4 regions of the Nakamurella flava genome follow, and region 4 is predicted to be linked to each of the others. Evidence: riboswitches for the same ligand, from Rfam matches in the RefSeq annotation. Region 4 holds a riboswitch; each other region holds the start of a gene.
The links. A riboswitch is a leader RNA that binds a small molecule or an ion and turns the genes downstream of it on or off. The one in region 4 is predicted to bind S-adenosylmethionine.

Region 1 (7,045 bases), on a different contig from region 4:
AAGGTGGTCCTCGAACCCTGATCCTCGGCTTCCGTCACTTCGATCACCCCGTTCGTCGGCCCGTTCCGGGTCGGTGGACGGGGTGACTCGTCTCTCAACCTCCCCGGCAGATATTTCGCTTGACGAAACGTTCTGTCAGGTACATGCTTGCCACCAGCAACCAATTGCGTGACGCAAGCAAGTAATGAGTGAGTAAAGGAGGGCGATGAGTCTCATCGCCGACGGGGTGGACGTCGATCCCACCTCCCCGGGTCAGGTCTCGGCGGCGGTCGCCACCGAGGTCCTCGCCCTGGTCCGCATCTTCGGCGGCATCAAGGCCCGGGTGGCCACCGGCCCCGAGTCGGACCACTTCCCGTCCGTGCTGCTCGGCAAGCTGGCCCACTTCGGCCCCAGCCGGGCCAGTGACCTGGCCGAGCACCTGTGCGCCGACCCGTCCACGGTCTCCCGGCAGGTCGCCACCCTCGTCAGGTCCGGGCTGGTGGAACGCCGGGCCGATCCCGACGACGGCCGCGCCTCGATCCTCGTCCTCACCGACGTGGGCCGTACCCGGGCGCAGGAGAACGCCGCGCGCCGCGGTCATGCCGCCGCCCCGGTCCTCGAGGACTGGACCACCGAGGACCGCGCCACGTTCCTCGGCCTGCTCCGCCGCTACACCGTCGGGGTGGAGACCCACCGCGACGAGATCATCCGCCGGATGCTCGACCCGGATTCCGGGCCGCACGCCACCGACTCCCCGTCCCCCCGCCCGGCCGACGCCGTCCCGGCATCCACCTCCGCACAGAAAGCAGGTGCCTGATGGAAGCGCCGCCCGTGACCACAGCCACCGCCCCCGCCCAGGGAGCGGCGGCCGCCGCCTCCCCGGCCGGCTTCACCCACGCCCAGATCCGGACGATCATCTTCGGCCTGATGGCCGGCATGTTCCTGGCCGCGCTGGACATGACGATCGTGTCCACCTCGATCCGGACCATCGCCGATGACCTGCAGGGTCTGTCGGCCCAGGCCTGGGTCACCACCGCCTACCTGATCACCTCGACGATCACCACGCCGCTGTACGGCAAGTTGTCGGACATCTACGGCCGCCGGCCGATGTTCCTCATCGCCATCAGCATCTTCGTGGTCGGATCGGTCGCCTGTACGTTCTCGACCTCGATGTACGAGCTCGCCGCGTTCCGGGCCCTGCAGGGTCTCGGTGCCGGTGGCCTCATGTCGATGGCCTTCGCGATCCTGGCCGACATCGTGCCGCCGCGAGAGCGGGCCAAGTACCAGGGCTACTTCCTGGCCGTCTTCGGCACCTCGTCGGTCATCGGCCCGCTGGTCGGCGGTTTCTTCGCCGGCGCCGAGTCGATCCTGGGCGTCACCGGCTGGCGCTGGGTCTTCCTGATCAACGTTCCGATCGGCATCATCGCCCTGATCGTCGTGGCCAAGGTCCTGCACCTGCCGCACATCCGCCACGACCACCGCATCGACTGGTGGGGCGCCGCCGCGCTGATCATCGGCCTGGTACCGCTGCTGCTCGTCGCCGAGCAGGGCCGCGAGTGGGGTTGGGGATCCCTCGGCGTCATCAGCCTGATCGCGCTGGGCGTCGTCGGTCTGGTCGCGTTCGTCCTCGTCGAGATCCGCATGAAGGACGAGGCCCTCATCCCGATGCGCCTGTTCCGCAGCCGCGTCTTCTCCATGGGTCTGGGCGCGAACGTCCTCATCGGCATCGGCATGTTCGGTGCGATCTCCGTCATCCCGCTGTACCTGCAGCTGGTCAAGGGCGCCTCGCCGACCGAGTCCGGTCTGCTGATGATCCCGATGATGATCGGCATCATGGGCGGCTCGATCGTGTCCGGTCAGCTGACCAGCAAGACCGGCCGCTACAAGATCTTCCCGGTCATCGGCACCGCACTGCTGACCGCCGCGTTCCTGCTGCTGCTGACCGTCACGATCGACACCAACATCTGGCTGCTGTTCGGCAACTTCTTCCTGCTGGGCCTCGGCCTGGGGCTGAACATGCAGACCCTGATGATCGCCGTCCAAAACGCGGCCCCGGCCAAGGACATGGGCGTCTCGACCTCGTCGGCCACGTTCTTCCGTCAGCTCGGCGGCACGCTGGGGGTGGCCGTGTTCATCTCGCTGCTGTTCAACGCCTGGCCGACGAACATCGTCAGCTCGGTCGCCACGGCCGGCAGCAACCCCTCGTTCCAGCAGGCCATCGGGGCGGCCGTCGCCGATCCGAATAGCGGCAGCCACGGGGTGGCCACCGCGCTGGCCGCGGCCGGCCAGGGTGACCTGAGCGGGATGGAGTCGATCGGTTCCAGCCTGACCAACAACTCCTCGTTCCTGTCGACGCTGGACCCGGCCATCGCCCGGCCGTTCCAGGAGGCGTTCGTCACCTCCGCACAGATCGTCTACCTGTGCGCCGCGATCCTGGCCGCGCTGGCCTTCGTCGTCGTGCTGCTGATGAAGGAGATGCCGCTGCGCACCATGTCGGCCATCCAGGAACGGATGACCGAGGACGCCTCGATCGCCGCGGAGACCCTCACGGTCGCCGAGCCGATGGAGGCCGATCAGGCTGCCCCGACCAAGAGCCTGGCCGGCTCGAACGGTCACACCGACGGTGCCGTCCCGGCCGGCGTCTCGAACGGCACGGTCCTGAACGGGACCCCGGTCAACGGCTCCGCGAATGGCCACCATGGTCGGCACGCCGGCTCGGCCGCCACCGAGGCCCCGGTCCCCGTGCGGCGCGGCCGCCACGCGGCGCCGGACGATGAAGACGACGTCGCCACCGCCGGCTCCGCCGGTCGCCACGGCGCCTGACGCACCACCCGAACGGCCCCGATCCTCCGCGCGAGGGTCGGGGCCGTTCGTCGTCCCAGCGCGATCGGCGTCCGGCAGCGTTCTTCCCGTCCACACCGGGCCCGGTGCTCCATCGCCCGGCGCGCGGCTCAGCCGGTCAACCGCCCGACGGCGATCGAGGTGGCCTCGTCGGGCTTGCGGCCCCCCTGCCAGTAGAAGCCGGTCGGTTGGCCCTGTGCGTCGACGGCGAGCCCGATCGAGCCGGTCCCGAGCCCGGTGGCGCCGTTGGTCCGGCTGTCGTCGGCGTGCGGTGAGGTCGTCGAGTCGATGATCTGCAGCCGGTAGGCACCGCTGATCGTGGGGTCGGGTTCCGGGACGGTCGCGGCGATCATGACGTGCCCGGTGTCGCGGGACTGCGTGTCCGGGCTGACGAGCCAGGCCACGATGTCGCCGGGGCGGATCTCCGGGACCGTCGGCACCCGGGTCCAGTGCGCGTCACCGGCGCCGAGGCGCGAGAAGAAGCCCTCGAAGTCCTGGGCCAGGGCTCGGCCCGCGGAGGCCGTGGTCGGGATCTCGGCCAGCGCCGCCGGCGAGACCTGCGTGAGCGTGTAGTCGATGAAACCGGAGCAGTCGTAGTCATACCGGCCGGCGGCGGCGTCCACCGCCGTCTCGTGCTGGTAGTCGCTCTGCCGCATCCCGCTGAGCTGGGTCTGGGCGGAGGCCAGCAGGGCCGCCGTTCCCGCCGTGGCCGGCGATGCGGTGGTACTCGACGTCGACGGGGTGGGCTCGGCGACCGACGACGCGGCCGGCTCGGCACTCGGGGTCCCGGTCGAGCTGGTGGCCCTGCCCGCGCCACAGGCCGGCAGCACGGCGAGAACGAGCGCTGTCAGCGCAATCCAAGACGCCGCCCCTGTGGTGGAGGACGCCGTCGACCGATTCATGAGCCGGAGTAGATCACCGGCCCGGTGCACCGACGCGGCCGATCACCGGATCGAGATCGCCCGCCGGTCGCGGCGGGCCCCGCCCGATGGTCGAACGGGAACGCCGCGCCCGACGGGCGGCAGCCTCAAAGCCAGGGCGCGAGTGCCGGCAGCGGCCGGTCGTCGTCGGCCGGCACCGGCCGTCCGTCGACGACGACGTACTCGACGCGCGGTCCGTGGGCGGCGATCTCGGCGACGGCCGCGATCAGTCGCTCGGCGTGTTCGGTGGTGGAACCGAGGCCGACGGAGACCCGGACGGCCTGTCCCGGTCCGGTGCCGTCGGAGCAGCCGGCCGCCCCGAGCAGCCGGCGGACCAGCGGGTGTGCGCAGAAGGCGCCGTCCCGGACGCCGATGCCGTGTTCGGCCGACAGCGCCGCGGCGACGATGGAGGCGGGCACCCCGGCGACGGTGAAGGTGACGACACCGATGGAGTCGGCGGCGCCGCTGAACAGGGTGTGCACCGACACCCCGTCGATGGCCGCCAGCCCGGCCCGGATGGTGTCGGTCAGCGCCGCCTCGGCCTGCTCGCGGGCCGTCGCGTCGGAGGTGGCGAGGGCGTGGCAGGCAGTGGCCAGGGCGACGGCGCCGGCGACGTTGGGCGAGCCGGCCTCGTGCCGTTCCGGGCCGGTCTTGTAGACGGTGCCGGTCTCGGAGACCGTCGCGGTGGCGCCGCCGCCGATCAGGTACGGCGGGGCGGCGTCGAGCCAGTCCGAGCGCCCGACGAGCACGCCCGCCCCGTACGGCGCGTAGAGCTTGTGGCCGGAGACCGCGACGTAGTCGACGCCCAGCTCGGCGATGGAGAACCGGCGGTGCGGGGCGAGTTGGGCGGCGTCCAGGGCGATCCGGGCGCCCCGGGCCTTGGCGACCCGGGCCAGCTCGGCCACCGGCCACAGCTCGCCCGTCACGTTGGAGGCGCCGGTGATGACGACGAGGGCCGGGCCGGGTGCCCGACGCCGCAGGGCGTCGTCGACCGCGCCGACCGCGAGTTCGGGCAGCGCCGGGACGGGCAGGCGGACGACGGTGCGCCCATCGATGCCGTCCTGACGCTCCCAGGGCAGGAGCGCCGCATGGTGCTCGGACTCGAACACGACCACGGTGGTGCGGCGAGGAATGCTGTGCGCCAACAGGTTCAGCGAATCGGTGGTGTTGCGCGTGAAGATCACGGTGTCGTCGGCGCGACCGCCGACGAACGCGCGGACCGGCTCACGGGCGCCTTCGTAGAGCGCCGTGGACAGCTTGGAGTGCCAGCCGGCGCCGCGGTGGACGCTGGCGTACCCGGCGATGCTGCGCTCGACCGCTTCGTGCACGACGCGCAGCGCCGGGGCCGACGCGGCGTGATCGAGGTTGGCGTAGGCGATCTCGCCCCCGCCGACCAGCGGCACGAGGGCGTCCTGGCCGACGATGTCGAGCCCGGGGGCATGGGGGTGGGTGACGGTGGGGCGGTCGGCGCACGCGGTGGCGGCGTCGGCGAACCGGGGGAGGGGCCGGTGGGTGAGGGCGGCCAGCAGGTCAGGACGTCCGGCCAGGTCGAAGGAGGAGTCGACGAGAGTCATCGGGGTGCTCCGCAGGTACTCGGGGGCCACCCGTCGGGGAAAGGCCCGCGCTTGCCGGGGCGCCCTTCGCGCCCGGCCAGGTCTTCACCCGGGGCACCCCACCGCGGAAGGAGGGTTGCCGGTCAGCAAGCCGGGGCTATCTGCTGACACTCATGACCTACGCCGGGGACGATAGCACCGGGTCCGTGGCGGCCGGGACAGGGTGTGGCCCGGGTCACATGGTGGTGCCGGGGTCCCGGGCCGGACCGTGGACGGTGGATGCTCCCGGCCCGGAGATGACCGTTCCGACGATGGTGTTGGGCGGTACCGACCCGCCGGTGATCGGCGTGGTGCGGGCGTCCGGGGCGTCCTCGGCCGGCGGTCGGCGGACCAGAGCGGCCATGACGACGAGCCCGAGGACGGCGATCCCGCTCATCGCCAGGAAGGTGACGGCGGCTGCGGTGTCGGAGGCGTGCAGCGCCGGGATGAGATAGCGCTGCAGGTCGGGGTCGAAGCTGTTGTAGTTCAGGCCGGTCTGCTCGGCGGCCTGCATGCTGTCCCGGAACCGATCGGCGGTGTCACCCGGCAGGTCCTGCCCGGCCCGTTCGACGTTGTCGAGCAGGTTGGAGACGTAGACGGTGTGGAACAGCGCGTACAGCAGCGCGATGCCGACGGCCCCGCCGCCCTGTTCGGCGGTGGCGGAGACGCCGGAGGCCTGACCGTCGTCGCTGTCCGGGATCGAGTCGAGGCTGACCGGGTCGTTCACGGTCAGGGTGATGGCCAACCCGATGCCGTAGAGCAGGAGGCCGGGCAGCAGCGCGAGGTAGGTGTCGTGGCCGACGCCGATCGCCAGGGCCACCCCGGACAGCGCGATGCAGGCGAAGCCGGCCATCAGGGGCGGCCGGCCGCCGGCCTTGTCGTACCAGCGTCCGGCCAAGGGGGCGAGCGCGATCATCGGCAGGGTGGTGGGGATCAGCGCGAGCCCCGCCAGCGCCGGGTCCATGCCCAGGTTGAGGATCAGGATGAGCGGCAGGATGACGCCCAGGCCCATCTCGCAGACTCCGGCCAGGCCCTGGGACAGGGTGGCGCCCAGGTAGTTCCGGTGCCGGCGGAGCAGCGTGAAACTCATCAGCGGGTTCTTCGCGGCCCGTTCCCGGCGGACGAACAGCACCGCGGAGACGACGCAGACGACCAGCGGAACGACGACCCCGGGGGACGTCCAGCCCCAGACCGTGGTCTGGGCCAGCCCGAACACCAGGCCGACCAGGATGAGGCTGAGCAGCCCGGCGCCGGTGAAGTCGATGTGCGCCTTGCCCGTGCGGGGCTGATCGGCCGGGACCGATCGCAGCGTGGCCAGCACGGTCAGGATCAGTAGCGGGACGTTGACCAGCAGCACGGCCCGCCAGCTCAGCGTGGAGGTCAGGACGCCGCCGATGGTCGGGCCGAGCGCCCCGGCGACGGCGGCGACTCCGCCCATGGTGCCCAGCGCCCGTCCCCGCGCGCTCTTGGGGTAGGCGGCGCTGACGATGGCGACCGAGGCGGGCAGCATCAGCGCGCCGCCGACGCCCTGGACGACCCGGGCGAGCAGCAGGATGCCGAACGTCGGCGCGAACCCGGCCAGTGTGGAGGCGCCGCCGAACAGCACGCTGCCGATGAGGAAGATGCGCCGCAGGCCGAGCAGGTCGCCCAACCGCCCGCCGAGGACCAGGAGGCCGGCCAGTGGCAGCAGGCTGCCGTTGAGCACCCACTGGA
Region 2 (7,045 bases), 1.1 Mb from region 4:
GACACCGGCGCCGACCTGTCCGGTGACCGGCCGCACAATCGCGTCAGCCGGCATCGGAGGCCGCCTGAATCGCCTGAAGGCCCTGGTCGTACTCGGTGGTCCAGTACTGGCCGATGTCGACGGTGGCGGTGAGAATGCCGGCCTGTACGAAGGTGTCGACGATCTTCCGCTGGGAGGCGATGGCCTGCGCCGAGGTCGGGACGAAGTGGCTGGGGCGTTGCTGTTCCCCGTCCACGAAGACCTGCCGAGCCTGCTCGACGGGCTGCTTGGTCTCCCGGGCGATCACCGCGGCCCAGTCGTCAGGGTGGGACCGGGCCCAGGCGAAGCCCTTCTCGAGTCGGTCGTAGAAGTCCAGGATCGCCGCCTTGGTCGCCGGGTCGGCGTTGGTGGCCGGCCGGGTGACGTACAGGAAGTTGCCGGACAGGATGTCGCGCGCGTCGACCAGCGTGGTGGCGCCCTTGGCGTGGGCCGTGATGACCGCGTTGCCGTAGGAGGCGAGCGCATCGACCTGCCCGGACAGCAGCGCGGCCAGACCGTCGCTGGTGGACAGCGGGACGGCCTCGATGTCCGACCACTGCAGCCCGGCGGCGGCGACCGACTGGTACAGGAAGTAGTGCGCGGTGGTGTTCTGGACGTACGCGACCTTGCGGCCCTTGAGCTGCTCGACCGAGGCGATGGTGCTCCCCTCGGGAACCACCACCTCCTGGGTCAGGGTGTTGCCCTGCCGCACGGCCGAGATGGTCAGCGAGCCGGGACCACCGGACTGGGCGGCGAAGATCGGCGGGATCTCGCTGGCGCTGGCCAGATCGATGGCGTCGGCCCCCAGCGCCTCCAACTGCAGGTTGCCGCCCTGGAACAGGCTGAACTCGGTGCGATACGGGGTGTCGGCCAGTCCGGCGCTCTGCAGCAGCAGCTCCTGCTGCTTCCAGCCGGTCTCCCCGACCCGCAGCGTGACCGCGGACAGGTCGGTGCCCGTGCCGGCGACGGTCGCCGACGGAGCCGACGTGGTCGATCCCGTCGCGGCAATGCTGCCGCCACCGCAGGCGGCCAGGGTCATCACCAGACCCAGTGCGGCGGCGGTGGCCGCGGTGGTGGAGGCGAGGCGCCGCCGGAGCGAGCGTCTGGTCATGGGAGGGCCTTTCGAAGAATTGTCGCCCGAGGGTCGAGGTGCTCGGGCGTCGCCGAGGCGAGGGGAAAACACCGACGGCGATGGCCGGTGCGGTGGTCCGTCGACGGTGACGGTCCTGCGGGAAGGTCGGACCGGAGGTGCGCGGCGTCCCGGATGCGGCCGCCCCGCCCAGATGGCCGGCCGCGGCGGCGATGTGCGCCGGGGACGCACTCTGCGCGAGGGGACGTCGATGCCGACCGGGCCGCGCGTTGATCAGCGATCCGCGGAGCGGACCACCGTCGGGGACGCGGGAGGGACCGTCAGCGGCCGACAGCGGCCGGGCGGCGACGGATCAGTGGGTGCCGGGAACCGAGGTCGTGGTCAGCGACAACAGAGCGCGCTGGAGACGCGCTGCAGATCGACGTGACGTCGCTGCACGGACAGCACGGACACGACCCGGCGCTGCGCCGGCTGGTCGTTCGTGGTCGTCATGCGTTCGGTTCTTCCCTGAGGGGCCCGGTGGAACGGGCCGCGCGCTTGCCGGCATCTCGTCGATGCCGACCAGGTCCTCACCCGGAGCACCCCGCCGCGATGGGAGGGTTGCCGTCCAACAAGCCGGGGCTGTGCGCTGGAACTCGTGACCTGCGATCAAGGTAGATCACCGCTGCGATGCGGTCAAACATCTGTGGCCCCCGTCAGCGTGAGACAGACCACGCTGACCGACATCTCGCCTCGGGTGGTGGACGGCCGGCGGGAATACGCCCGCCCTCATCGACCGAGTGACCGGATGATCATCGATATACCGAGAGGGTCTGCACGCCGTGGTGTTTCGCCCGCCCTGCCGCGGGTATCTGCATCCCAGGCGCTGGCTTTGGGTCCATGACCTTCCCTGCCGGGCGGTGGAGCACTCTCGGGCAGCGCCGCCCTCTTCGGCTCAGCCGATCCCGGCCATGCGCGCGGCGTGCCGGTTGTGCTCGGCCACGACCGGCTCCATGTCGACGGTGACCACCCGGCCCTCCTGCACCAGCACCCGGCCGTCGACCACCGTCCAGTTCGCCCGCTGGGGCGCGCAGAACACCGCGGCGGCCACCGGGTCGGCCAGGCCACCGGCGAAGTCGATGGTGTTCAGGTCGAGCGTGAAGAAGTCGGCCCGCTTGCCGACCGTCAGGGCGCCGATGTCGGTGCGTCCCAGCAGTCGCGCACCGCCCAGCGTCCCCAGTTCGAGCACCTGCCGGGCGGTGACCCATTCGTGCGCCCGCAGCGGGTGCGAGGTGGGCAGCAGACTCGCCGGGCCCTCCGGTGGGCGCAGACCCATCCGCAGCCGCGCCAGCAACATGGCCTGCCGCACTTCGGCCAGCATGTTGGAACTGTCGTTGCTGGCCGAACCGTCGACGCCCAGGCCGACCGGCACTCCGGCGTCCAGGTACTTCTTCACCGGCGCGATGCCCGACGCGAGCCGCATGTTGGACGACGGGCAGTGGCAGGCGCCCGTCCCGGTCGCCGCGAACAGGGCGATCTCGGTGTCGTCGACGTGGATGGCATGCGCGTACCAGACGTCGTCGCCCACCCAGTCGAGCTCCTGCATGTAGGCCACCGGCCGCAGGCCGTGGTGCTGCAGGGTGAACAGTTCCTCGTCGAGGGTCTCGGCCAGGTGGGTGTGCAGCCGCACCCCGTGCCGGCGGGCGAGCTCGGCCGAGTCCCGCATCAGCTGCGAGGTCACCGAGAACGGCGAGCACGGGGCCAGCACGATCTGCGTCATCGACCCCGGCCGCGGGTCGTGGTGCGCGGCGATGACCCGTTCGCAGTCGGCCAGGATCGCGTCCTCGTCCTCCACGCAGGAGTCCGGCGGCAGGCCGCCCTGCGACTCCCCCAGCGACATGCTCCCGCGGGACACCGCGAACCGGATACCCAGCTCGGCGGCCGCGCCGATCTGGTCGTCGACCCGGCAGCCGTTCTGGAAGACGTAGGCGTGGTCGAACAGCGTGGTGCACCCGGACAGGGCGAGCTCCGCACCGCCGACGAGGGTGGCGGTCCGGGCAGCCTCCGGGGTGCGGGAACCCCAGATCTCGTAGTGGGCCCGCAACCACGGGAAGAGATTGGTGTTCTGCCCGGCGGGCAGGTTGCGGGTCAGCACCTGGTCGAGGTGGTGATGCCCGTTGACCAGCCCGGGCAGCAGCAGCTGATCGGTGAGATCGATGACCTGGTCGGCGGTCTCGGGAAGCTCCGTAGTGGGCCCGACCTGCTCGATGACGCCGTCGCGGACGAAGAGACCGCCGTCGGGGATCTCCCGGCGCTGTTCGTCCATGGTGACCAGGACGGTGGCGTGACGGGCGAGCAGGGTGGACACAGGCAGACCTCCGGGGTGACGACGACGTCGCGCCCCAGTATCGCGGTCGCCGGGCCCGGGGCCGCACCGGGTCAGGACTTGCCCGGCCACCCCTCGGTCGAGGAGATGGTGCCGTCCGCCGCCGCGGCGGCGAGCTGGGCGTGGTCCCGTTCGGTCTGATCGGCGTAGGCCAGTGCGAAACGCACCAGCGCCTCCTCGGCCTTGTCGTTCGTGCCGAGGTAGTCGGCGATCGCGGCGGCGTCGCCACTGCGGGCGTGGGCCCGGGCCAGGACGCGGCCACACGCGCCGGCGAACTGGCCGAGGTACGGAGCGATGACGTCGCCCCGCGGGATCACCTTGCCGTCGCGGAACTGGCGCACGTAAAAATCCGTCCGGTCGTCGCCGACCCCCACTGACGTCCACCCCAGGAACATGTCACCGGCCGACTGGATGAGTCGCTGGCCCTGGACCACCCGGGCGCCGTGGTTGTCCTGCCTGGCCGGCGCCAGGAACGGCTCGTACACCGACGCCGTCGCTTCCTTGATCTGGAAGAAGAGCGGGTCGCCCGACGCGCGCTCCTCGGCCAGCATCAGACCGATCCGCATGCCGACACTGCCCACCCCGACGACCTGCTGGACGACGTCGACGATGTCGAACCGGGACAGCAGGCTGGACAATTGGGCCGGCACCGAGTGCAGGTAGTTGTCGATGGCCTCCTGCAGGGTCCCGGCGAACTGGCGCAGGTCGTGCGAGCGGTAGGGCGGATCCTCGGAGATGCGTCGCCGGCCGTCGGAGACCATCACCAACTTCCTGGCCGCCCCCCGGCTGGTCCGCTTGCGGGCCTGCTTCTCGATGAGCTGGTCCAGGCCGCTGTCCTCCGCGCCGGAGAGGAAGTGCACCAGGGATGCGGCGTCGACGGTGTCCGACCAGACCTGCAGGATCGTCGAGGTCGCGTACCGGCGCATCCATCCCCGGTACTCCCGGTATCCCGATCGGACGGCCTGCACGGCCAGCTCCTGGCTCACCCCGTTCTCCCGGGCGAGCACGGGCACGCTGGCCAGGAAACGCTTCAGATCCCATTCGAACGGCCCGGGCAGGGTCTCGTCGAAGTCGCGGAGGTCGAACGCCAGGGTGCGCTCCGGGGTGTTCCAGAGACCGAAGTTCAGGACATGGGCGTCACCGCAGAGCTGGACCATGATCTCGGTGTGCGGGGTCGAGGCCAGGTCGGCCGCCATCACCGCCGCCGCGCCCCGGTAGTAGGCCCACGGCGAGGACGCCATGCGGCCGTGGCGCAGGGGCAGCAGGCCGGGCAGCCGGACGTTCTCCTGACCGAGGATGGTCTGCAGCGGATCGTGACCGCGGGTGGCCGGATCCCAGTGCCCGAGGGCCTTGCGTCCGACCAGGCGGCGGTCGGCGCGGCCGGGACCGACGTGCTCGGGCGCGAACGCCACCCCCAGATGATCGTGCGGCGCCGCCTGTGTCATGGCTGAACCCTAGGACCCGCCCGGCCCGCGCCCAGGGGAACACCGGACATGTCCCGCCAACGGGTCGGGCCCGGGCCCACCGGGGTCGCCGGGTGGATCGGTGCCGAGGTGGACGCTCAGCCGGGCGGACGGCGGCGGCGGGCTCCGCCGACGAAGAACGGCAGGGCGATGAAGATCAGCGGCAGGACCGCGATCCCCCTGGTGACGACGACCAGGACGGCCACGAGGATCACGATCGCCACGGTGAGGACGACGCCCGCGACCGCCGGGGTGGGCGTCGGCCCGGTCGCGGGCGCCCGGTACCGGCTGTGCGAGGTCGGGGGCGGCGCCCACCGGGTGTCGGCGCGGTAGGCCGGCACCGGTCCCGGGCGACGGGCGTCGCCGCCACCCGTGGCCGGTGTCCCGTCGACGACGTCCGGCCCGAACACGGCACCGAAGCCTGGTAGGTCGTCGAACAGGACCCGCAATTGATCGACGTAGACCGCCGCGTACGCGTCGGTGGCGCGGCGGTCGAATTCCTCGGGATCGAGCCGCCCCTCGGTGAAATGGTCGGCCAGCAGGCGAACGGCCCGTTCCCGGTCCCCGTGCCCGGCCCGGACGCGGCGGCGGCCATCGCTGGGTTCCACCATCGGACCTCCTCGGGTGCCGCCTGCGCCGCAGACCCCTGCCCTGCGCGACCCCTGCCCTGCACGATACGCACCGCGACTCGCGGCCCCCCGGCCTTCGGCACGAACCGGCACTTCGCCACCCCTGCGGCAAATGGGCGTTTCGCTTCGCCGTGCGAACGGAGCCGGAGCATGATCGATCCGCAGTTCCCGGCGTCCGGTCAGTCGCCGCCCGGGCCCAACCTCAGGAGGTCCCTCTTGGCCACCATCGATCGATCGCCGGCCGGTCCGGAGCAGTCCGCCGGACACGGCCTCGGTACGAGTCTGAAACCGCGTCACGTCACCATGATCTCGATCGCCGGGGTCATCGGCGCCGGGCTGTTCGTCGGGTCCGCCACGGCGATCAACCTGGCCGGACCGGCGGTGCTGCTGTCCTACCTGTTCGCCGGGACACTCGTCGTCCTGGTGATGCGCATGCTCGGCGAGATGGCCACCGCCCATCCGGACACCGGCTCGTTCTCCACCTACGCCGACCGGTCCCTCGGACGCTGGGCCGGATTCTCCGTCGGCTGGCTCTACTGGTGGTTCTGGGTGCTCGTCATCCCGGTCGAGGCCACCGCCGGCGCGCTCATCCTGCACAACTGGCTCGGCGGCGAGCAGTGGATCTGGGCCGCCGTGATCACGTTGTTGCTGACGGCGACCAACCTCATCAGCGTCGGCAACTACGGCGAGTTCGAGTTCTGGTTCGCGCTCATCAAGGTCGTCGCCATCGTCGCGTTCATCGCCCTGGGTCTGGCCGCCATCCTGGGCTGGCTGCCCAGTTCGGAGCAGTCCGGCATCTCCCTGCTGACCGCCGAGGGTGGCTTCATGCCACTGGGTTTCGGGGCCGTCATCGCCGCCATGCTGACCACGATGTTCTCGTTCATGGGGACCGAGATCGTGACCATCGCGGCGGCCGAGTCGGCCAACCCGGAGAAGGGCATCACCCGCGCCACCAACTCGGTGATCTGGCGGATCGGCCTGTTCTACCTGGGGTCGATCTTCATCGTCGTCTGCCTGGTGCCGTGGAACACCCTGGACCCGGCGGTCGGCAGCTACCAGTCGGCCCTGCAGGTCATGGGAATCCCGCACGCGGACCAGATCATGAACGTGGTGGTGCTGACCGCGGTGGCCTCGTGCCTGAACTCCGGCCTCTACACCGCGTCGCGCATGATCTTCTCGCTGTCCGTCCGCGGTGACGCGCCCCGGGCGCTGCGTCGGATCACCCCGAGCGGTGTCCCCCGCAACGCCGTCCTGGCGTCGATGGTGCTGGGCTTCGCGGGCATCGTCGGCAACTACGTGCTGCCCGAGGACCTCTTCGGCTACCTGCTGGCGACCACCGGCGCCGTCGCGCTGTTCGTCTACCTGGTCATCGCCCTGAGCCAGCTGGTGTCCCGCCGCAAACTCGACGCCGAGGGCGCCCGCCCCGCGGTCCGCATGTGGCTCTACCCGTGGCTGACCTACCTGGCCATCGCCTTCATCG
Region 3 (7,045 bases), 410 kb from region 4:
GGGTGAGGCCGAGATCGCCGGTCAGGTCTCCCGCGCCTTCCGGGCCGCGCAAACCGCCGGTACGACGTCACCGGCGCTGCATCAACTTTTCCAGGGTGCCGCGCGTGCCTCGAAGCGGGTGGCCACGGTCACCGGTCTCGGCGCCGCGGGTCGTTCGGTCGCCTCGGTCGCGCTGGATCTGGCCGTCGGCACCGGCGACCCCCTGGTCGGCACCCGCACCCTGATCGTGGGGACCGGCGCCTATGCGCGGGTGGTCGCCGCCGAGGTCCGGGCTCGTGGCGGTCAGGATCTGTTTGTGCATTCGCCCAGTGGTCGGGCCACGGCCTTCGCCCACCGGCACGGTGCCACCCCGGTCGATGCGGATGCTCTCGCGGACGCACTGGCCACCGCCGACCTCGTGGTCACCTGCAGCGGCGCCGGCGATCCGGTCATCGACGAACTCCTCGTCCGGCGGGTCGTGGCCCGCCGCAGCGCGCCGCTGCCGATCGTCGATCTCGCGCTGCGTTCCGATCTGACCCCCCAGGCCCGGGCGGTCCCGGGGGTGCGGGTGGTGGATCTGCGCAGCGTCGCCGGGCAGGCCGACTCTCCGCACATCGAGGCCATCACCGCGGCCCAGGACATCGTCATCGCGGCCGTCGCCGACTACGAGGATCAGCTCGCCCAGCGTCGTCTGGATCCCGCGGTGGTGGCGCTGCGCCAGCACGTCTCGGGAACGGTGACGAAGGAACTCGAGCGGCTGCGGGCCAAGTACCCGGCCGACATCGCGGCCGACGTCGAACGCGCCATGCACCGGGTGACCCAGTCGCTGCTGCACACCCCGACCATGCGGGCCAAGGAACTGGCGCTGTCGGGCGACAGCGCCGGCTACCTCAGCGCCCTGCACACCCTCTTCGGCATCGACATCGAGGGCCACGCTGCCGCGCACCCGGCCGGCCCGGTGTCGGCGAAGGCCACCCGCCCCGCCTGACGGGTCGACCGCACGCGTCAGCCGATGGGAACACCGCCGGTGGCGGCGATCCCGGTCACCCCCGCGCTGCTGGCGGGGTTGCCGACCCCGCGGATGACACGCCCTCCGACCGGGCGAGCCCGCGAACCGAGCAGGAATCGAGAAGCGGAGCTGCCGGTCGGCCCCCTACCGTCGTCGATGGATTTCGGACGACTGGGGAGAGGACGACCGATGAGCGCGGACACCCGACAGAACGGCGACGACACCGGTTTCAGCGACGCCGAGAAGGCCGCGATCAAGCAGCGGGCGGCGGAGTTGCGAGCCCAGGGCGGCAAGGGGGCAGCCAAGAAGGAGCGGGAGGCGCAGGCCTGCCTGGACGCGATCGAGGCCCTCACCGGATCCGATCAGGCGATCGCCCGGCGACTGCACGTCATCGTCACCGAGGAGGCGCCCCAGCTGGATCAAAAGACCTGGTACGGCTTTCCGTCCTATGCCCGGGACGGCAGGGTCGTGGTCTTCTACCAGCCCGCTTCCAAGTTCGACACCCGTTACGGGACAGTCGGTTTCCAAGAGGACTCCCGCCTGGACGACGGGGCGATGTGGCCGACCTCGTTCGCGGTGCTCGAGGTCACCGACGACGTGGAGCGGCAGCTTCGCGACCTGGTGCGGCGGGCTGCCGACTGACCCAGTGGCCCACGGCCGACGAATGGTGCAGCGACAGCTCTCTCGAACTGTGGCTGCACCGCTCGCCGAGCGGTGTCGACCCGGTGATGGGGCCGCCCGATCGTCAGGCCAGCCCCGCCTCTTCGAAGGCGGCCAACGTCGGCGCGATGCGTGCGGTCGGCCCGACGACGTGGGCGATGGCGTCGAGGGTCTTGAGCCCGTCGCCGGTGTTGAAGATGACGGTCTCGGCCTCGGGATCGAGCTGCCCCGTGGCCAGCAGCTTGCGCAGCGTCGCCACGGTCACGCCGCCGGCGGTCTCGGCGAAAATGCCCTCGGTCCGGGCCAGCAGCTTGATGCCCTCGATGACCTCTTCGTCGGAGACGTCCTCGACCGCACCGCCGGTCCGGCGGGTGACGTCCAGGACGTAGGGCCCGTCGGCCGGGTTGCCGATGGCCAGCGACTTGGCGATGGTGTCCGGCTTCACCGGGCGGACGGTGTCGGTGCCGGCCTTGAACGCGGTGGCGACAGGGGAGCACCCGGTGGCCTGCGCCCCGAACACCTTGTACTCGGAGCTGTCGACCAGGCCCAGATCGATGAGCTCCTGGAAGCCCTTGTCGATCTTGACCAGCTGCGCGCCCGAGGCGATCGGGATGACGACCTGCTCGGGCAGCCGCCAGCCGAGCTGCTCGGCCACCTCGAAACCGAGGGTCTTGGAGCCCTCGGCGTAGTACGGCCGGACATTGACGTTGACGAACGCCCAGTCGTCCTGCTCGGCGGCGATCTGACCGGCCAGCCGGTTGATGTCGTCGTAGTTGCCGTCGACCGCGACCAGCGTCCCGCCGTACGCGGCGGTGGTGAGGATTTTCTGCTGCTCGAGGTTCGCGGGCACCAGCACGACGGAGCGGATCCCCGCGCGGGCGGCCGCCGCGGCCACCGCGTTGGCCAGGTTGCCGGTGGACGGGCAGGCCAGGACGGTGAAGCCGAGTTCGCGGGCGGCGGCCAGGGCGACGGCCACGACCCGGTCCTTGAAGGAGTGGGTCGGGTTACCCGAATCGTCCTTGACCCACAGCGTCTTCATGCCGAGCTCGCGGGCCAGGTTGTCGGCCCGCACGAGCTTGGTCTGGCCCGGGTTGATGTTCGGGGTGTCGGCGATCCCGGCCGGGACCGGCAGCAGCGAGGCCCAACGCCAGATGTTGTCGGGACCGGCCTCGATCTTCTTGCGCAGTGCCTCGCCGCGCTCGGTGAATTCGTACGCCACCTCGAGCGGGCCGAAGCACTCGGTACAGGCGTAGTAGGGGCCCAGCTCGATGCGCGAACCGCACTCGCGGCAGGACAGGGCGACAGCAGGGCCGAGGTCCACCGTGGAGGTGGCAGCGGTCGGCGCCGGGGTCAGGACAGAGGTCATCGCGAGGTCTCTCCTCATCTTTCCCGCCGTGGCGGGACGGAAGTGGCACCTGCCGTCGACGTCCGTCGCCGCGCCGCACTGGGCGCTTGTGGCGATCCGGTCATCGGCAGTGGTTGCCGGGGCTTCAACGGGCCGTGTCCCTCTGCCCCTCTGGATGAGTGGGTGATGCAGTTGTCCGGTCAGGATAACTCAGCCGCGCAACCCTCCCGGCCGTGGCCTCTGTCACCGGCAGAGCCGGGTGGTTCCCCGGACCGAACCGTCGGAGGCCGGGTGTCGGTGGCACCTGGCACGATGACGCGGTGCCCGCCGGAACCGCCCCCGCGCCCCTGGTCCTCGTCACCGGGGACGAGCCGTTCCTGGTCGACCGCGCCGTGCTGCGCACCCTGGCCGCGGCCCGCAAGGCCGACCCCGCGGTGGAACGGCGGGAGGCGGTGGCCGCCGGTCTGAGCCCGGCCGATTTCGCCGACCTGGTGGCGCCGAGCCTGTTCGCCGAGCCTCGCGTGGTGGTGGTCCGCGGGGTGCACGAGTCGGCAAAGGATCTGGCCGCCGCGTTGACCGGGTACGTCAAGGACCCGGTCGACGGGGTCACCCTGGTGATCCACCACGGTGGCGGCGCCCGCAACAAGGCCATCGCCGACGCGTTCGCCAAGGCCGGTGCCGACGTCCAGACCGCGGCGAAGATTACCCGTCCCGCCGAGCGGACCGATTTCGTGGTGAAGGAGATCCGGCGGGCCGGCGGGACGAGCACGGCCGAGGCCGTGGCCGCGCTGATCGACGCCGTCGGTTCCGACCTTCGGGAGCTCTCGTCCGCCGCCGGGCAGCTGGTGGCCGACACCGGCGGCACCGTGGACCTGCCCGCGGTCCGTCGCTACCACCGCGGACGGGGCGAAGTGAGCGGTTTCGCGGTCGCCGATGCCGTCGTCGCCGGCGACGTCCGGGGCGCCGTGGAGTCGCTGCGCTGGGCGTTGACCATCGGTGTCGCCCCAGTCCTGATCGCCGACGCACTGGCCGACGGCATCCGCACGGTGGCAAAGGTCTCCGGGGTCCGCGGCGGCGGCAATTCCTACGCGCTGGCCGGTCAGCTGGGGATGCCCGCCTGGAAGATCGACAAGGCCCGGACGGCCGCCCGGGGGTGGAGTGCCGACGGATTGGCGGAGGGCATCCGGGTGGTCGCCGACCTCAACGCCGCGGTCAAGGGCGTCGCCGCCGACCCGGAATACGCCGTCGAGAAGGCCGTCCTGGACCTGCTGGCGGCCCGTCGCCCCCGCTGAAGTTGGTCTTTCCGGCGGTGTCCCGCCGACCGGGTGGCTTCGGTGAGCTCCCGAACGGCGTCGAGGGGACCAACAACCCGCAAACGCAAGAACGCCGGGTCACCCGTGGGTGCCCGGCGTCGCTGCGTGAAGATCAGGTCAGAGAGCGTTGACCTGCTGGGCCAGCGCCGACTTGCGGTTCGCGGCCTGGTTCTTGTGGATGATGCCCTTGGAGGCGGCCTTGTCCAGGCTGCGGCCGGCGGCCTTCAGTTCGACGGTCGCGGTCTCCTTGTCGCCCGCGGCGACGGCGGTGCGGACGCGACGGACGGCGGTCTTCAGCGCCGACTTCGCGGACTTGTTGCGCAGACGGGCCGCCTCGTTCGTGCGGATCCGCTTGATCTGGGACTTGATGTTGGCCACGCCGGATTGCCTTCGTTTCGTCGTCTTGGTGGGTGTTTCCGTCGATCCGTACGACCGACCGACGGGCATGCCACAACGAGCGGCACGCGCGACACTCAAGATTACCAGCCGGACACCGCGGCGCCCAACCGTCCTGGTCATCGGCCCGTCGTCCGGCCCCGGCCGACGGGGCCACCGCGGTCCGGCCGGTGCCGGGAAGCGACAGGCGGGTGATCATGGGGCCATGACCGGTACGCCGCACCGCCTGCCCGCCGCGCTGGCCGCCCTGCTCGGCGGCGCCGGGGTCCTGCACTTCGTGGCGCCGCGACCGTTCATCGGCATCGTGCCCCGCAGTCTGCCCCGGCCGGAGGCGCTCGTGGCGCTCAGCGGGGCCGCCGAGATCGGGTGTGCCGCGCTGCTGGCCGTCCCACAGACCCGGCGGGTCGGGGGCTGGGCGTCCGCCGCGTTGTTCGTCGGGGTCTATCCGGCCAACGTCTCGATGGCGCTGCGGTCCACCGCCCGCGGCTCCCGCCGGCCCGTCTGGTACCGCGTCGTCGCGTGGGCCCGGCTGCCCCTGCAGGCGCCGCTGGTGCTGGCCGCGGTCCGGGTCGCCCGTCGCGCGTGATCGTCTCCGGCCCGTAGGGTCGCCCGTCGTGTACGTCCTGCTGCCCCCGTCGGAGACCAAGGCGCCCGGCGGTGACGGCCCGGCGTTGGACCTCGACGCGTTGGCCTTCCCCGCCCTGAACGCGACCCGCCAGACGCTCATCGGCCAGCTCAGCGCCCTGTGCGGTGGCGACCGCGCCCGGGCTCGCGCGGCCCTGGGGGTGGCAGCCAGCAAGGACGCCGAGATCGAGGCCACCGCGGAGCTGCGGACCGCGGCGACTCGGCCGGCGCTGCAGCGTTACACCGGCGTGCTCTACGACGCCCTGGATCTCGCGTCCCTGCCCCGCTCCGGGCAGGCTCGGGCCGGGGCCCGGCTGCTGGTGGCCTCCGCCCTGTTCGGAATGGTCCGCGGGGACGACGCGATTCCGGCCTACCGGTTCTCGGCCGGCTCCCGGCTTCCCGGGCGCGGCCCCGTCGCGGCCGACTGGCGGGCCCCCCTCGGACCGGTGCTGGCCGATCTGCTGGCCGACGGCGCGCCGGTCGTCGATCTGCGCTCCGGTGCCTACGCGGCGTTCGCGCCCGCCCCGGGCGCCATCACGGTGCGCGTGCTGTCCGAGGCGGTACCGGGCGACCCGACCACCCGGTCGGTGGTCAGCCACTTCTCCAAGCACGCCAAGGGACTGCTGGCCCGCGCCCTGGTGGCCAGCCGCGCCGACATGGCCGACGCGGCCGCTGTGGTCCGGGTCGCCCGCAAGGCCGGGTTGCGGGTGGAGCGCACGGGCCCGACCACGCTCGAGCTGATCACCTAGGGGGCTACGCCCGGGGGGCGACCACCCCGACCCGCTGCTGGGCGTCCCACCGGTAGACCGGCCGCCCCGCGATCCACACCTGTTCGGCCCGCTGCATGACATCCAATGGATCCCCGGACCACAGCACCAGGTCGGCGGACTTGCCGACGGCGAGCGACCCGATGCGGTCGTCGACGCCCATGGCCCGGGCCGGGTGCAGGGTGATCGCGCGCAGCGCGGTGACCGGGTCGAGACCCTCCTTCACCGCCAGGGTGGCCTGGTGCACCAGGTACTGCACCGGCACCACGGGATGGTCGGTGATGATGGAGATCTCGACCCCGGCGGCGGCCAACCGGCCCGGGTTCGCCAAAGACCGCTCGCGCAGTTCGACTTTCGACCGTGACGTCATCAGAGGGCCGATCAGTACCGGGATCTCCCGCTCGACCAGCAGGTCGGCGATCAGGTGCGCCTCGGTGCCGTGGTCGATGATCAGCCGGAAGCCGAATTCCTCGGCGATCCGCAGCGCCGTGGCGATGTCGTCGGCGCGGTGACAGTGCTGACGCCAGGGGATCTCTCGGCGGAGAACGGCCGAGAGTGCTTCCAGCCGAAGGTCGGTCGGCAGGGGGGCCGCCTCCGGACCCGTGGCCGAGCGGCGGTCGAGGTAGTCGCGGGCCTCGGCGAACGCGGAGCGGATCACCGCGGCCACGCCCAGCCGGGTCGAGGGCAGTTGTTTGCGGTCGCCGTAGACGCGCTTGGGATTCTCGCCCAGGGCCGACTTCAGGCCGGAGGGGGACCGCAGGACCATCGCGTCGACGACCCGTCCGTGGGTGTGCAGGGCCACGCACAGCCCGCCGATGGGGTTGCCGGACCCGGGGTTGACGTTGACCGCGGTGATGCCGCCGGACAGCGCGTCGTCGAATCCGAGATCGAACGGGTTGATGGCGTCGATGGCCCGCACCGCCGCGGTGTTCGGGTCGGTCAGCTCGTTGGT
Region 4 (7,045 bases):
GATCTCCTCCAGGACCGACTCGACGGCCTTGAGGACACCCTTGCCCAGGTACCGCTCGTTGTCGCCGTCCCGCAGTTCGACGGCCTCGTGTTCGCCGGTGGAGGCGCCGGACGGGACCGCGGCCCGGGCCAGCGAGCCGTCGTCCAGAGCGACCTCGACCTCGACCGTGGGATTGCCACGGGAGTCGAGAATTTCACGTGCGCCGATGAGTTCGATGGCCGCCACAGGCACATCCCTTCGCTGGTGCGAGTTGTTGGCAGGCGGTCGACCGACCGGTGGTGCAGGTCGGCCGCGCCGGGTTCCGGGGCTCAGCCTAGAGCCAGACGACGCCGCCCACCCGACGGGGGCGGCGGAACGGGGCAGTTTTTCTGTATCAATTCAGCTTCCGGTCGCCCGGCAGGTGCGCAGCAGGGGTCGCAAACGGGACGAGGAGTCGACCCGTGCTCGATCAGAGTGCCCGCAGCCGCGGCAGCACGTGCTCGCCGTAGAGCCGCAGGAACCGCTCCTGGTCCTCTCCGGGGGCGTGGAAGACCAGGTGGGTGAAGCCGAGATCGAGGTAGCGCCGGATCTTCTCGACGTGCTCATCCGGGTCAGTGGAGACGATCCACCGGGACGCAGCCTTTTCCACCGGCAGCTCATCGGCCAGCCGCTGCATCTCGATCGGGTCCTCGACGCCGCTCTTCTGCTCGGGCGACAGCGCCAGCGCGGCCCAGTTGGCCGTGTCGGCCAAGGCCCGGTCGGCGTCCGGGTCGAACGACACCTTCATCTCGATGAGCAGGTCGAGATCGGACAGGGTGCGCCCGATCTTGCCCGCGCCCTCGGCCAGCGCCGGGAGCAGGGTTTCGGAGTACAGCTCGGGGGCCTTGCCGGAGGTGGTGATGAACCCGTCGGCGACACGGCCGGCCAACCGGGTGGCGGCCGGACCGGAGGCCCCGATGTACAGCGGTACCGGCTGGGTGGGCTTGTCGTAGATGGTGGCCTTGTCGGTCGAGTAGAAGGTGCCGTCGAAGGTCACCCGGTCCTCGGTCCACAACTTCTTGATGAGCGTCACCGCCTCCTTGAGGCGGGCGAAGCGTTCCTTGCCGTCCGGCCACTCCAGGCCCAGCGCGACCTCGTTGAGGGACTCCCCCGAGCCGACGCCCAGGATGACCCGCTCGGGGTACAGCAGTCCGAGGGTGGCGAACGCCTGGGCGATGACGGCCGGGTGGTAGCGGAACGTGGGCGTCAGCACCGACGTGCCCAGCAGTAGCCGCTCGGTCCGCGCCCCCACCGCGCCGAGCCACGGCAGGGCGGCCGGTGCGTGTCCCCCGTCGTGCCGCCAGGGCTGCAGGTGGTCGGAGATGAAGACCGAGTCGAAGCCCTGTTCCTCCGCGGTCACGGAGAACCGGATGAGATCGTTCGGACCGAACTGCTCGGCCGACGCCTTGTAACCGAGTCGGATGCCCATCGATGTCCTGCCTTCTGTCGCCCCCGGGTCATCCCCATCCTGGCACCGCACCGTGACCGGCCGGTGAAGTCCGACACCAAGCCCCAATCCCCCGCGCGAGCGCGGCCGACCTCCGCGGGTCCCCGGATGTCAGTTGCCGACGGCATCCCGGACGACATCCGCGACGGCCCCGGCTTCGATGAGGAAACCGTCGTGGCCGTACTCCGAGTGCAGGACGTGCAGTGCCCGGCAGGCGGGGGCGGTGGCCAGCACCTCGCCCTGGGCGGGCGGGAACAGGCGATCGGAATCCACCACCGCAACGGTCAGCTCGGCCGTGATGCGGTGCAGGGCGGCGGTGATGCCCCCGCGGCCCCGGCCGATGTCGTGGGAGTTCATCGCCTCGGTGAGCACCAGGTAGGAGTTCGGGTCGAAGCGGCGGCCGAGCTTGCGGCCGTGGTGGCGCAGGTAGGACTGCACGGCGAACTGTTCGGCGGCACCGTCGACGGCCGGCTGCGGGTCACGGCCGAAGCGCACGTCGAGCTCGAGCGCGCTGCGGTAGGTGGCGTGGGCGATCTGGCGGGCCACCGCCATCCCCCGCACCGGTCCGGCGCCGGGGTAGTAGTCGCCGCCGCGGAACTCGGGGTCGAGTCGGATCGCGTCGAGTTGCGGTGTGCTCCAGGCGATCTGGTCGCCGCTGAAGGCCGCGCCGGTGGCGATGGCGACCGATCGGGCGACCCGGTCGGGATGACCGACCGCCCACTCCACGGCTCGCATCCCGCCCATCGACCCGCCGACGACGGTGTGGAACCGCTCGATGCCCAGGTGGTCGGCGAAGGCGACCTCGGCGGCCACCTGGTCGCGGACGGTGATCCGCGGGAATCGCGATCCCCACGGCCGGCCGTCCGGCGCCGGGGACGACGGGCCGGTGGTCCCCCGGCAGCCGCCCAGCACGTTGGCGGCCAGGACGTAGAGCCGGTCGGTGTCCAGCGGGGCGCCGGGGCCGATCAACCCGTCCCACCAGCCCGGGGTCGGCTGCTGGGGTCCGGCCGGCCCGACGACGTGGCTGTCCCCGGTCAACGCGTGCAGCACCAGCACGGCGTTGTCGCGCCGGGCGTTCAGGCGCCCCCACTGCTCGTAGGCCACGGTGAGGGCGGGCAGCGTGGTGCCGTCCTCGACCGTCAGTCGGCCGAGATCGGCGAACCAGCGGTCGGTCCCGGCGTCCGGTCGGTCGGCCGGGCGACCGCCGGTCACCGGCCCGACGGCGACCACGGGGTCGCCACCGGACCGATGCACCGACGTCATCGCCGAGGTCGGTCTGTCCACGGACCGGTCAGTCCTGCTTGGCCGCCCGGAAGCCGGCCTCCAGGTCGGCGAGGATGTCGTCGATCCCCTCGATGCCGACGGCCAACCGGATCAGGCCCGGGGTGACACCGGTGGTCAGCTGCTCCTCCGGGCTGAGCTGGCCGTGCGTGGTCGACGCCGGGTGGATGACCAGCGAGCGGACGTCACCGATGTTGGCCAGGTTGGTGAACAGCTCGAGCGCGTCGCTGAACGCCGCGCCGGCCGCCACCCCGCCCTTGATCTCGAAGGAGACGATGGGCCCGCCGCCCCGGGGGGCGTACTTGCGCTGCAGGTGGTTCCACCGGCTGGACTCCAACGCCGGGTAGGACACCGACTCGACCTCAGGCCGGTCGGCCAGCCAGCGGGCCACCGCCTCGGCGTTGGCGTTGTGCCGCTCGACCCGCAGCGACAGCGTCTCGATGCCCTGCGAGATGAGGAACGCGTTGAACGGCGAGATGGCCGGGCCGACGTCGCGGAGCAGCTGCAGCCGGGCCTTGAAGATGAACGCCACGTTGGCCTTGAACAGGCCCTCCGGGCCGAGGTCGCGCCCCCAGACCAGGTTGTTGTAGCTGGGGTCGGGGTTGTTGAAGCCGGGGAAGCGCCCCGGGTCGGCCTGCCAGTCGAAGTTCCCCGAGTCGACGATGACGCCGCCGATCGCGGTGCCGTGCCCGCCCAGGTACTTGGTCGCCGACTGGACGACGATGTCGGCGCCGTGCTCGATCGGCCGGATCAGCCAGGGCGTGGGCACCGTGTTGTCGACGATCAGCGGCACCCCGGCCTCATGGGCGACGCCCGCGACCCCGGCGATGTCGAGCACGTCGAGCAGGGGGTTGGAGATGGTCTCGCCGTACAGCGCCTTGGTGTTGGGCTTGATCGCGGCCCGCCAGGACTCGAGATCGTCCGGATCGTCGACGAAGTCGACGGTGATGCCGAGCTTGGGCAGCGTGTAGTGGAACAGGTTGTAGGTGCCGCCGTAGAGACGCGGCGAGGAAACGACATGGTCGCCGGCCTGGGCGATGGTGAGGATGGCGACGCTCTCGGCGGCCTGCCCGGACGCGAGCAGCAGCGCCCCTACCCCACCCTCCAGGGAGGCGATGCGATCCTCGACCACGGCCTGGGTCGGGTTCATGATCCGGGTGTAGATGTTGCCGAGTTCCTCGAGCGCGAACAGCTTGCGGCCGTGCTCGGACGAGTCGAAGGCGTACGACGTCGTCTGGTAGATCGGCAGCGCCCGCGCCTTGGTGGTGGGGTCGGGCTGCTGGCCGGCATGGATCTGACGCGTGTCGAAGGACCAGTTGGTGCTCATCGGGGATGCACTCCTGCCGAGACAGGGACCGGTCCCTGGTCGGATGACCTCTGGGGTCCCGGTCCGCGCTTGCGAACCGCCACCGCAGCGGCCCGCCTGGTCGTCACCCGGGGCACCCCCACCGCGGAAGGAGGGTTGCCGCCCAGCCGGCCGGGGCCTGTGGCTGGGACTCAAGACCGTGCCCGGAGTGTAACGGCGATGTGTCGCCGCCGTTCGGCCGGGTGGGTGAACGTCCGACCTCGCCGTCGTGACGGTTGTGAGATGGGCCGCGATCCGCGGCCGCGGCACCGAACCCCGCGCCCGGCCGGGCCAGACTGGACGGCATGTCCCCCCGCGCCCTGGTCACCGCGTTCCGCGTCGTCTCCATCGCCGAGGCCGTCTCCTGGACGGGCCTGCTCATTGGCATGTACTTCAAGTGGATCGCCGGGACGACCGAGGTCGGGGTCAAGGTCTTCGGCCCGATCCACGGCGGGATCTTCGTGGCCTACGTCGTCGTGGCGCTGCTGACCGCTCGGGCCCAGCGCTGGACCTGGATCACCACCGGCCTCGCCCTGGTCGCGTCGATCCCCCCGTTCTTCACCCTGTGGTTCGAGCGGTGGGCGCTGCGCACCGGCCGACTGGACCCGCAGCGGGCCCTGCGCACGGCCGGCTGAGCCCGGTACGTCAGGCCGACCCGCTGATCACTCCGACGATCAGCACCGCGTTGAGGGCGACGATCGCCGCCGCGATCAGCCAGCCGAGCACCCGGACCGGGCGTCCGCTGACCGAACCCTCCATCACCGTCGCGTCGCCGGTCAGCCGCAGCAGCGGCACGAGCACGAACGGCAGCCCGAACGAGAGCACCACCTGCGACAGGATCAGCACGGTCGTCGGGTCGGCACCGACGGCGAGCAGCACCAGGGCGGGCGCGAGGGTCACGGCCCGCCGGACGAACAGGTTGATCCGGCGGCGCAGCAGACCCTCCATGATCGCGCTCCCGGCGTAACAGCCGACCGATGTCGAGGCCAGGCCGGAGGCGAGCAGGCCGAGCCCGAACAGCACCCCGATGCCGGTGCCCAGCGTGGCGCTGACCGCGGCGTGCGCGCCCTCGATGGTGTCGACGTCGTCCCGTCCACGCAGGGCCGAGGCGGCCAGCAGCAGCATCGAGATGTTGACCGCACCGGCGAGCAGCATGGCCAGGACGACATCGAGCCGAGTGGCCCGCAGCAGCCGGGTGCGCGCCGGCCCGGCCGGGGTCCGCTGGTCCCCCGCTCCGAACCGGTCCCGGGTGAGTGCCGAGTGGAGGTAGACCACGTGCGGCATGACGGTGGCGCCGAGCATGGCCGCCGCCAGCAGCACCGATCCCAGGCCGTCGAAGCGGGGCACCAGTCCGGCGGCCACCTCCGCCGGGTCGGGTGGGGCGACGAAGAGCCCGGACACGAAGCCGATGGCGATGACGAGCAGGAACGCCGTGATGACGCGTTCGAACGGCCGCTGGCCGCCGCGGTCCTGCACGGCCAGCAGCCCCAGGGACACGACGCCCGAGATGAGACCGCCCAGCACCAGTGGGACGTCGAACAGCAGGTACAGCGCCACCGCTCCGCCGATCACCTCGGCCAGGTCGGTGGCCATCGCGACGGCCTCGGCCTGCGCCCAGTAGGCCAACCGGCCCGGGGTGCGCAGCCGGCGGCCGAGCAGCTGCGGCAGGGACGCGCCGGTGACGATGCCGAGCGACGCCGAGAGGTACTGGACCAGACCGGCCGCCGCGGTCGCGACGACCAGCACCCAGGTCAGCAGGTAGCCGTACGACGCCCCGGCCGACAGGTTCGCGGCGACGTTGCCCGGGTCGACGTAGGCGACCGCGGCCACGAACGCGGGGCCGAGCGCCGACCGCAGGGCCAGACGCGAGCGTCGCAGGCGTGAACCGGGTACCGCCGCGCTGGAGGCACCGGGCAGGGTGTCGCGGGTCCGCGAGCGCTCGGTGTCGGCCGCCGCCCGGCTCGCGTGTCGGTCCTCCACCGGTCCCGCTTCTCCGTTCCGCTCGATCCGCTGTTCGACGCTGCCCCGGTCGCCCGGCGCGGCCCCCCGATGGGGCAGCATGCCATCGTGAGTTCCCTCCCCGTCGCCCGCACACCAGATCCGTCGCTCGCCCCGCCGCTGCGCTGGGGGGTACTCGCGCCGGGCCGTATCGCGGCCGGCTTCACGGAGGCGCTGCACCGCCACACCCGGCAGCGGGTGGTGGCCGTCGGTTCCCGGTCGGCCGAGCGGGCGGCCGCCTTCGCCCACCGGTTCGGCATCGCCCGCTCCCACGGCTCCTACCAGGCACTGGTGCAGGACTCGCAGGTCGATGCGGTCTATGTGGCCTCCCCGCACAGCGAGCACCACGCGCAGGCCCTGCTGGCGATCGCCGCCGGCAAACCGGTACTGGTGGAGAAGGCGTTCACCCGCAACGCCCGCGAGGCCCGGGAGGTCGTCGATGCGGCCGCCACGGCGGGGGTGCTGGTGATGGAGGCGATGTGGACGCGGTTCCTGCCGCAGACCGACGTCCTCGGACAGCTGCTGGCCGACGGGGCCCTCGGCGAGGTGACGACCGTGCTGGCCGACCACGGTCAGTACTTCACCCCGGACCCGACGGACCGGTTGTTCGATCCGCACCTGGCCGGCGGGGCCCTGCTCGACCTCGGCGTGTACCCGCTGTCCCTGGCCTCGTTCGTCCTCGGGGTGCCCGGGACACATCCTCCGGTGGACGACGCCCCGGGCGTCGTCGCGGTCGGCACGCGCACGGAGACGGGTGTCGACGCCCAGGTCTCCCTGGTGCTGAGCGCAGGCCGCGCGCAGGCCTGCCTGTCGACGACGTTGCTGGCCGTCACGCCGACCACGGCCGCGGTCTGTGGAACGGCGGGCCGGGTGGAGTTCACCGGCCCGTTCTATGCCCCCGCGACGATGACGCTCTGGCCCACCGGATCCGACGACCCGCTGGTGCGGCCGGCCGA

Region 1: linked by a shared signal. The riboswitch ahead of FDO65_RS13105 (aminotransferase class V-fold PLP-dependent enzyme) and the one ahead of FDO65_RS09095 (bifunctional o-acetylhomoserine/o-acetylserine sulfhydrylase) in region 4 are both predicted to bind S-adenosylmethionine.
Region 2: linked by a shared signal. The riboswitch ahead of FDO65_RS23215 (putative leader peptide) and the one ahead of FDO65_RS09095 (bifunctional o-acetylhomoserine/o-acetylserine sulfhydrylase) in region 4 are both predicted to bind S-adenosylmethionine.
Region 3: linked by a shared signal. The riboswitch ahead of thrC (threonine synthase) and the one ahead of FDO65_RS09095 (bifunctional o-acetylhomoserine/o-acetylserine sulfhydrylase) in region 4 are both predicted to bind S-adenosylmethionine.

What each region holds. Positions count from the first base shown of each region.
Region 1 is NZ_SZZH01000003.1:289,677-296,721, forward strand. Features, by position in the region: gene FDO65_RS13085 (zinc-dependent alcohol dehydrogenase) at 1-21, shown strand, start outside; gene FDO65_RS13090 (MarR family winged helix-turn-helix transcriptional regulator) at 206-796, shown strand; gene FDO65_RS13095 (MDR family MFS transporter) at 796-2,802, shown strand; gene FDO65_RS13100 (hypothetical protein) at 2,931-3,722, opposite strand; gene FDO65_RS13105 (aminotransferase class V-fold PLP-dependent enzyme) at 3,848-5,314, opposite strand; SAM riboswitch class IV at 5,357-5,472, opposite strand; gene FDO65_RS13110 (MFS transporter) at 5,529-7,045, opposite strand, start outside.
Region 2 is NZ_SZZH01000001.1:886,394-893,438, reverse strand. Features, by position in the region: gene FDO65_RS04030 (ABC transporter permease) at 1-54, opposite strand, end outside; gene FDO65_RS04025 (ABC transporter substrate-binding protein) at 44-1,129, opposite strand; gene FDO65_RS23215 (putative leader peptide) at 1,490-1,600, opposite strand; SAM riboswitch class IV at 1,637-1,751, opposite strand; gene FDO65_RS04020 (8-oxoguanine deaminase) at 2,043-3,455, opposite strand; gene FDO65_RS04015 (DUF2252 domain-containing protein) at 3,527-4,918, opposite strand; gene FDO65_RS04010 (DUF1707 SHOCT-like domain-containing protein) at 5,035-5,547, opposite strand; gene FDO65_RS04005 (amino acid permease) at 5,869-7,045, shown strand, end outside.
Region 3 is NZ_SZZH01000001.1:1,604,532-1,611,576, reverse strand. Features, by position in the region: gene FDO65_RS07315 (glutamyl-tRNA reductase) at 1-967, shown strand, start outside; gene FDO65_RS07310 (iron chaperone) at 1,178-1,630, shown strand; gene thrC (threonine synthase) at 1,734-3,014, opposite strand; SAM riboswitch class I at 3,026-3,175, opposite strand; gene holA (DNA polymerase III subunit delta) at 3,314-4,285, shown strand; gene rpsT (30S ribosomal protein S20) at 4,424-4,684, opposite strand; gene FDO65_RS07290 (DoxX family protein) at 4,908-5,288, shown strand; gene FDO65_RS07285 (YaaA family protein) at 5,317-6,075, shown strand; gene FDO65_RS07280 (amidohydrolase) at 6,080-7,045, opposite strand, start outside.
Region 4 is NZ_SZZH01000001.1:2,014,961-2,022,005, forward strand. Features, by position in the region: gene eno (phosphopyruvate hydratase) at 1-225, opposite strand, end outside; gene fgd (glucose-6-phosphate dehydrogenase (coenzyme-F420)) at 449-1,447, opposite strand; gene metX (homoserine O-acetyltransferase MetX) at 1,577-2,749, opposite strand; gene FDO65_RS09095 (bifunctional o-acetylhomoserine/o-acetylserine sulfhydrylase) at 2,757-4,073, opposite strand; SAM riboswitch class IV at 4,134-4,251, opposite strand; gene FDO65_RS09100 (DUF3817 domain-containing protein) at 4,397-4,726, shown strand; gene FDO65_RS09105 (Nramp family divalent metal transporter) at 4,737-6,152, opposite strand; gene FDO65_RS09110 (Gfo/Idh/MocA family protein) at 6,141-7,045, shown strand, end outside.